DNA from 3 places in the Marisediminicola sp. UYEF4 genome. Region 3 is predicted to be linked to each of the others. Evidence: predicted binding sites of a transcription regulator. Region 3 holds the regulator's gene; each other region holds the start of a gene.
What was found. Region 3 encodes HrcA, which represses chaperone genes, less so after heat shock. Its sites were predicted from a motif close to TTNGCACTCGNNNNNNNCGAGTGCNAA; they were not measured.
Positions count from the first base shown of each region.

Region 1 (2,267 bases), on a different contig from region 3:
GCGGTCGACCACGACGCCGGGCTCGAGGCCGGCGTTGAGGGCGATCTGCTTGAGCGGCGCGTCGATTGCGACACGAACGATGTTCGCACCGGTCGCCTCGTCGCCCGTGAGGCTCGTGACGGCTTCGCTCTCGAACGCGACCTTGCCGGCCTGGATGAGTGCGACGCCACCACCGGCGACGATGCCCTCTTCGACGGCGGCCTTCGCATTGCGAACGGCGTCCTCGATGCGGTGCTTGCGCTCCTTGAGCTCGACCTCGGTCGCGGCTCCGGCCTTGATGACTGCAACGCCGCCGGCCAGCTTGGCCAGGCGCTCCTGCAGCTTCTCGCGGTCGTAGTCGGAATCGGTGTTCTCGATCTCGGCGCGGATCTGCTTGACACGTCCGGCGATGGCGTCGACTTCGCCGGCTCCCTCGACGATCGTGGTCTCGTCCTTGGTGATGACGACCTTGCGGGCGCGTCCCAGCAGGTCGAGGGTCGCGTTCTCGAGCTTGAGGCCGACCTCCTCGGAGATGACCTGGCCACCGGTGAGGATGGCGATGTCCTGCAGCTGCGCCTTGCGACGATCTCCGAAGCCCGGGGCCTTGACGGCAACCGACTTGAAGATTCCGCGGATCTTGTTCACGACGAGGGTCGCGAGTGCTTCGCCGTCAACGTCCTCGGCGATGATGAGCAGCTGCTTGCCCGACTGGATGACCTTGTCGACGATCGGCAGCAGGTCCTTGATGTTCGAGATCTTGCCGTTGACGATGAGGATGTAGGCGTCTTCGAAGACGGCTTCCTGGCGCTCGGGGTCGGTCACGAAGTACGCCGACAGGTAACCCTTGTCGAAGCGCATGCCCTCGGTCAGCTCCAGCTCGGTGCCGAACGTGTTCGACTCCTCGACGGTGACGACGCCTTCCTTGCCGACCTTGTCGATCGCCTCCGCGATCAGTGCGCCGATCTCGGGGTCGCCGGCAGAGATGGACGCGGTGGCCGCGATCTCTTCCTTGGTCTCGATTTCCTTCGCGCCGGTGACGAGCGCCTCGATGACCGCGTTGACGGCCTTCTCGATGCCGCGCTTGAGGGTGATCGGGTCGGCGCCAGCGGCGACGTTACGGAGGCCTTCGCGAACGAGGGCCTGGGCAAGGACGACCGACGTGGTCGTTCCGTCTCCGGCGACGTCGTCCGTCTTCTTGGCTACCTCTTTGACCAGCTCGGCGCCGATCTTCTCGTACGGGTCGTCAAGTTCGATCTCCTTGGCGATGGAGACACCGTCGTTCGTGATGGTGGGTGCGCCCCACTTCTTCTCGAGCACGACGTTGCGGCCGCGTGGGCCGAGGGTCACCTTGACTGCGTCGGCGAGGATGTTGAGGCCGCGCTCGAGGCCGCGACGGGCCTCTTCGTTGAAAGCAATGATCTTTGCCATGTGTGTTTCTCGTCCCTCCGGGGCGTCGTAAAAGCTGCAACACGGTTGGCACTCCCGTGGAGGGAGTGCTAAACGATTCTGGCACTCTCCCCCGGAGAGTGCAAGTGAGCCCGGGGAGGGTCAGCCGACTGCGGGCGCGGGATGCTCGACCGACCCGGCCAACGGAATCAGCTCGATCCACGAGTTGCCGGGCGCGAGCTTGATCGCGACGCCGCTGTCGGCGACGAGCGCGATCGTGCCCGTCGCGGACTTCTTCGTCCAGGTGCCATGCACCGTGGCGCCCCCGGAGGAGACCCAGGCCTCGCCGGAGCCGATCAGCTCGGTCTTGGGGATGTCGAACGCCTCGGTGATGGGCACGCGCAGAACGACGACGTTGGTCGCCTTCAGCTGGGCGCCGTTCGCGTCGACATCCACGGCGCCCCGCTGGCTGCGGAGGAACGCGGAGGTCGACGCATCCCACGCCCAGGTGCCGAAGCTGTAGTCCGAGAACCGGTAGTTCACGGCGCCGGTGGGGGTGCCGATCCGCACGGCAGTCGACGACGGGAGGTCGACGGCGAAGCCGAACTGCCGGCGCGGAGCCGCCAGATCGGTGTGCTCGGCGAGCAGCTCCTTGGCCTTCACGTGCACGTTGTGCGGTGCGGGCTTCGCGCCGGAGCGGTAGAAGGTCGCCTGGGTGTCGGGCTGACCGTGGATGGCGTTGTACACGGGTGTCTGGCGCATGAGCGCGACAAACCGCTCCTGGCCGCCCGAGTAGGCGACGATCCCGCCGAGGGGCGAGATGATGTCGGGATCCATCGGCCGGATCGACCGCACCGGGCCCAGCACATCGGGGATGTCAGAGTGCCACACCCCGACGTAGC
Region 1 is NZ_JBEPNA010000001.1:401,739-404,005, reverse strand. Features, by position in the region: gene groL (chaperonin GroEL) at 1-1,407, opposite strand, end outside; gene ABIB15_RS01975 (DUF3048 domain-containing protein) at 1,528-2,267, opposite strand, start outside.
Region 1: a site for HrcA is predicted at 1,453-1,479, ahead of groL (chaperonin GroEL). Genes of this name have one in related genera too.

Region 2 (2,267 bases), on a different contig from region 3:
GGCCGCTGGCGGCGAGTGTGCCTCCTTGCGGCGAGTGTGCCTCCTTGCGCCGAGGGCGACTGATGCCGCCGAGTGTGACTTGTCCTACAGGCACACTCGACGCGAACAGGCACGCTCGTTGGCGGCGCGGGGCGGCGCGGCGCGTGACGGCGCGGCGCGTGACGGCGCGGCGCGTGCGTGACGTGACGGCGCGGCGCAGCCCGCGCGCGCTACGCCCGCTCGACCAGCAGTGCGCAGTGCCGCCCCGCGACGCGCGTGACGATGAGTGTGCCGCTTGACCTGCCCTTGAGGGCGAGCTTCTTGCGCAGCTGCGCGGGATCGACGTCGACGCCGCGCTTCTTGATCTCCAAGGATCCGATGCCGCGTGCGGCGAGCTCCCGCTTGAGGGTGCGCTCGTCAAAGGGCAGCACCTCGATGACTGTGAAGGCGCGTGCGAACGGGGTCGCAACGAGCTCGTCTGCGGTCAGGTAGGCGATGCCGGTGCTCAGCATGCGCGCGCCGATCTGCCGGGCGAGGTCGCCGATCAGCCGGGCCCGGATGACGGCGCCGTCGGGCTCGTAGACGTACTGGCCGATGCCGCCCGTCGGGACATCCTCGCTGTCGGCGGCGGCGGTGAGTTCCGCGGTGCCGTGGTCGCCGATGACGAGCGCGGCACGCCCGATGCCGGGCCGGGCGGCCCCGCCGAACCACACCCCGAGCTCGACCACCTCCCGGTCGACGGAGATCCACTGGGCCTCGGCGCCGGCCGGAATGAGGTCACGGTCGACACCCGGGCCGAGTTTGATGCCCGTCGGCATCCGCTCGCCGAGGCCGAACGCGAAATCGAGAGGCGGCGAGAAATCGGCAGGGTCGCGCAGCCGCGACGTGTTCTGGTGGCCGGCGGTGCGGCGGGCGGGGTCGAGGAACACCGCGTCGACGTCGTCGAGCGGCACGGCGACAGCATCCGCGTGCACCACGGTCACGTTGTCCCACGGGGCGAGGTTGTAGGCGGCGATCGCCGCGGTCACCTCGTCGCGCTCGACCGCCGTCACCCGCAGGTCGAGCGCGGCCAGGGCGAGGGCATCCGCGCCGATCCCGCAGCCCAGGTCGGCGACCGAGGAGACGCCCGCGTCGCGGAAACGCCCGGCATGAAGTGCCGCGACGCTCAGGCGGGTGGCCTGCTCAAGTCCGGCCTCGGTGAACAGCATCCGCTCGGCGAACGCCCCGAACTTGGCGCCGGCCTTCGCCCGCAGCTTCGACTGGTTCAGCACCGCCGCGACCATGCCGGGGGAGTGCCCCGCCGCACGAAGTTCGCTCACCGCGCGCACGACGTCGGCCTTGGCGTCGTAGGGGGCGAGCGAGTCGAGCAGCCGAAGCCCGTCGGCGGACAGCACTTCGAGCAGCTCGGAGGTCTCCATCGCCCCATTCTTCCACTCCGGTCGACCCTCTCACTGGCACTCCGATTGCGGGAGTGCTAACGAAACCCGTAAGCTACTTCTGGCACTCTCACCATGAGTGTGCCAACCCAAAAGCCATTTAGCACTGAGAAAGAGGTCAACTGTGTCGGTCTCCATCAAGCCGCTCGAAGATCGCATTGTGATCAAGCAGGTCGAGGCGGAGCAGACAACTGCTTCCGGTCTCGTCATCCCGGACACCGCGAAGGAGAAGCCCCAAGAGGGCGAGGTCGTCGCGGTCGGACCGGGTCGCATCGATGACAACGGCAACCGCGTTCCCCTCGACATCGCCGTCGGCGACAGGGTCATCTACTCCAAGTACGGCGGAACCGAGGTGAAGTACGGCGGGGACGACCTGCTCGTGCTCTCGGCTCGCGACGTGCTCGCGGTCGTCGTCCGCTAACACCAGCACCTCTTCGCAAGGCCCGTCCGGTTCGCCGGGCGGGCCTTCGTCGTACCCGGGGTAGCATTTCGGAGTGCCGGTTGCCGCTACACCTAAGTCCCCGCTGGAGTCGATCGCGGCCACGCGCCGGGCCGGTTTCATCCAGGCGGTCTCCGCCTACGGGCTGTGGGGTCTGCTCCCGGTCTACTTCCTGCTGCTCGCCCCGACCGGCCCGTTCGAGATCGTCGCCGGGCGCATCCTGTTCTCGCTCGTCTTTTGCGCGATCCTGCTCAGCGCGACGAGGCGATGGACGGCCGTCGCGCTGATCGTGCGCACGCCGCGACTCCTGTTCACGATGGCGCTCGCGGGCGCGTTCATCTATGTCAACTGGCAGGTCTACATCTTCGCGGTGCTCACCGACCGCGTGCTCGCGGGTGCGCTGGGGTACTTCA
Region 2 is NZ_JBEPNA010000001.1:274,216-276,482, forward strand. Features, by position in the region: gene ABIB15_RS01355 (class I SAM-dependent methyltransferase) at 210-1,397, opposite strand; gene groES (co-chaperone GroES) at 1,540-1,836, shown strand; gene rarD (EamA family transporter RarD) at 1,910-2,267, shown strand, end outside.
Region 2: a site for HrcA is predicted at 1,431-1,457, ahead of groES (co-chaperone GroES). Genes of this name have one in related genera too.

Region 3 (2,267 bases):
CCTTGAGTTGTTAGTCAACATTAAATCAATAAGCCCGGCAGAACACCCCCTGCCCAGCGAAAACCCGCTGTCACTTGATCAGGCGCAGGGCGAAGGGATAGCGGTAGCCGATTCCGTCCTTGGCCTTCAGATAGCCGAGGATCGAGAAGACGACTCGTGCCGCGTACACGGCGGGGACGATGACGAAGCCGATCAGCACCGCCATCAGCATGTACCCGATGAGCTCGGCGATGGCCGCCGTGATCTGGAAGTTCAGCGCCTCCTTGCCCTCGGCGTTGGTGAACGATCCGCGATCCTTGAACACGAGCCAGATGATGAGGGACGGGAGGATGCCGAGGACGCCGCCGAGGTGTGCGAACGACCCCCACTGGACATCTTCACTCGGGGTCAGCGGGGCAGGTGGCTGCGGGGCGCTTTGGCTGGGGTTGGTCATGGGGGCCTTTCTGAGTGTGGGTGCAGGGCACACGCTACTGCCCGGTATCGGCTGCGTGCAATGCGTGCCGCGCCGTGTCGCGGGATACAATTGGCAGTCACGTTGTGTGAGTGCCAAGACGGAAGGGCAGGTGGAGCATGGTCTCTGACCGCAGCCTTGAGGTGCTCCGCGTCATCGTGCAGGACTACATCGCCTCGCGGGAACCCGTCGGGTCCCGCTCGATCGTCGAGCGCTACTCCTTCGGGGTGTCCGCCGCCACGATTCGCAATGACATGGCCATCCTCGAAGAGGAGGAGCTCATCGTCGCGCCGCACACCTCGTCGGGTCGCGTCCCGACCGACAAGGGGTACCGCGTGTTCGTCGACCAGCTCACTGACCTCCGACCGCTGACAAGCGCGCAACGCCAGGCGATCGAAACCTTCCTGGGGCAGTCGACCGACCTCGACGAGGTGCTCGCGCGCACCGTGCGCCTGCTCTCGCAGCTCACCCACCAGGTCGCGCTCGTGCAGTACCCGACGCTCGGGCACTCCCGCATCCGCCACCTCGAGCTCGTTCCGCTCTCAAGCACCCGCGTGATGATTGTGCTCATCACCGATACCGGCCGAGTGGACCAGCGCATCATCGAGGTCAGCGACAGCCCGGTGGACGACACCTTCCTCGCCGAGCTGCGCGCCCGGCTCAACTCGGCGCTCGGCGGACTGGGCCTCACCGGCGCCGCAGCTGCGCTGGCGACGTTCGGGGACCAGTTCGCGCCCACCCGGGCATCCGTCGTCGCCCCGATCGTCTCGAGCCTCATGGAACTCGTCGTCGCTGGGCGGCAGGACAAGCTGCTGATGGCGGGCGCCGCGAACCTCGCGCGCACCGAGGAAGATTTCAGCGGCAGCATTTACCCTGTGCTGGAGGCCATCGAGGAGCAGGTGACGCTGCTCCGACTGTTCGGAGAGATGGCTCCCGGCCCGGACGGCTTCTCGGTGAGCATCGGACGGGAGAACGCCTCGTTCGGCCTGGGGGAGACCTCGGTGCTCACCAGCGGGTACACCGCATCGGGCGGCGACCTTGCGAGGCTCGGCGTTCTCGGGCCAACCCGAATGGACTATTCGAACAACATGGCGGCTGTACGGGCCGTCGCACGCTACCTGTCTCGCCTGCTCGGCGACGACCACAACGACGACGGGCGCTGATCGGGCGCTGCCCCGGCAGACCTCCCGTTCACGGCATCCGACAGCAATCCAGAGGGAAATCAATTGGTAGACCATTACGAGACGCTCGGTGTCTCCCGCGAGGCGACATCCGACGAGATCAAGAAGGCGTACCGCCGCCTCGCCCGCCAGCTGCACCCCGACGTCAACCCGGGGGCCGACGCGTCGGAGAAGTTCAAGTCGGTCACGCACGCCTATGACGTGCTGTCCGACGCCAAATCGCGCCAGCAATACGATCTCGGCCCGCAGCCGAGCTTCGGCGGACAGAACTTCGGCGGCTTCGGCGACATCTTCGAGACCTTCTTCGGCGGGGGAGCCGGCGGTGGCCGGTCCGGGCCGCGCAGCCGGCGCGAGCGGGGGCAGGACGCCCTCATCCGCGTGGAGGTCGACCTCGAGGAGATCATCTTCGGCACCGCCCGCGACCTCGAGGTCGACACCGCGATCCTCTGCGAGAGCTGCCAGGGCTCGTGCGCTGCGCCCGGCACGCACGCCGTGACATGCGACATCTGCCGCGGAACCGGTCACATCCAGCGCGCCGTGCGCAGCCTGCTCGGCAACGTGATGACGTCGAGCCCCTGCGGAACCTGCCGCGGCTACGGCACGATCATCCCGAACCCGTGCCCGACCTGTCAGGG
Region 3 is NZ_JBEPNA010000005.1:79,913-82,179, forward strand. Features, by position in the region: gene ABIB15_RS07180 (DUF4870 domain-containing protein) at 71-433, opposite strand; gene hrcA (heat-inducible transcriptional repressor HrcA) at 571-1,614, shown strand; gene dnaJ (molecular chaperone DnaJ) at 1,678-2,267, shown strand, end outside.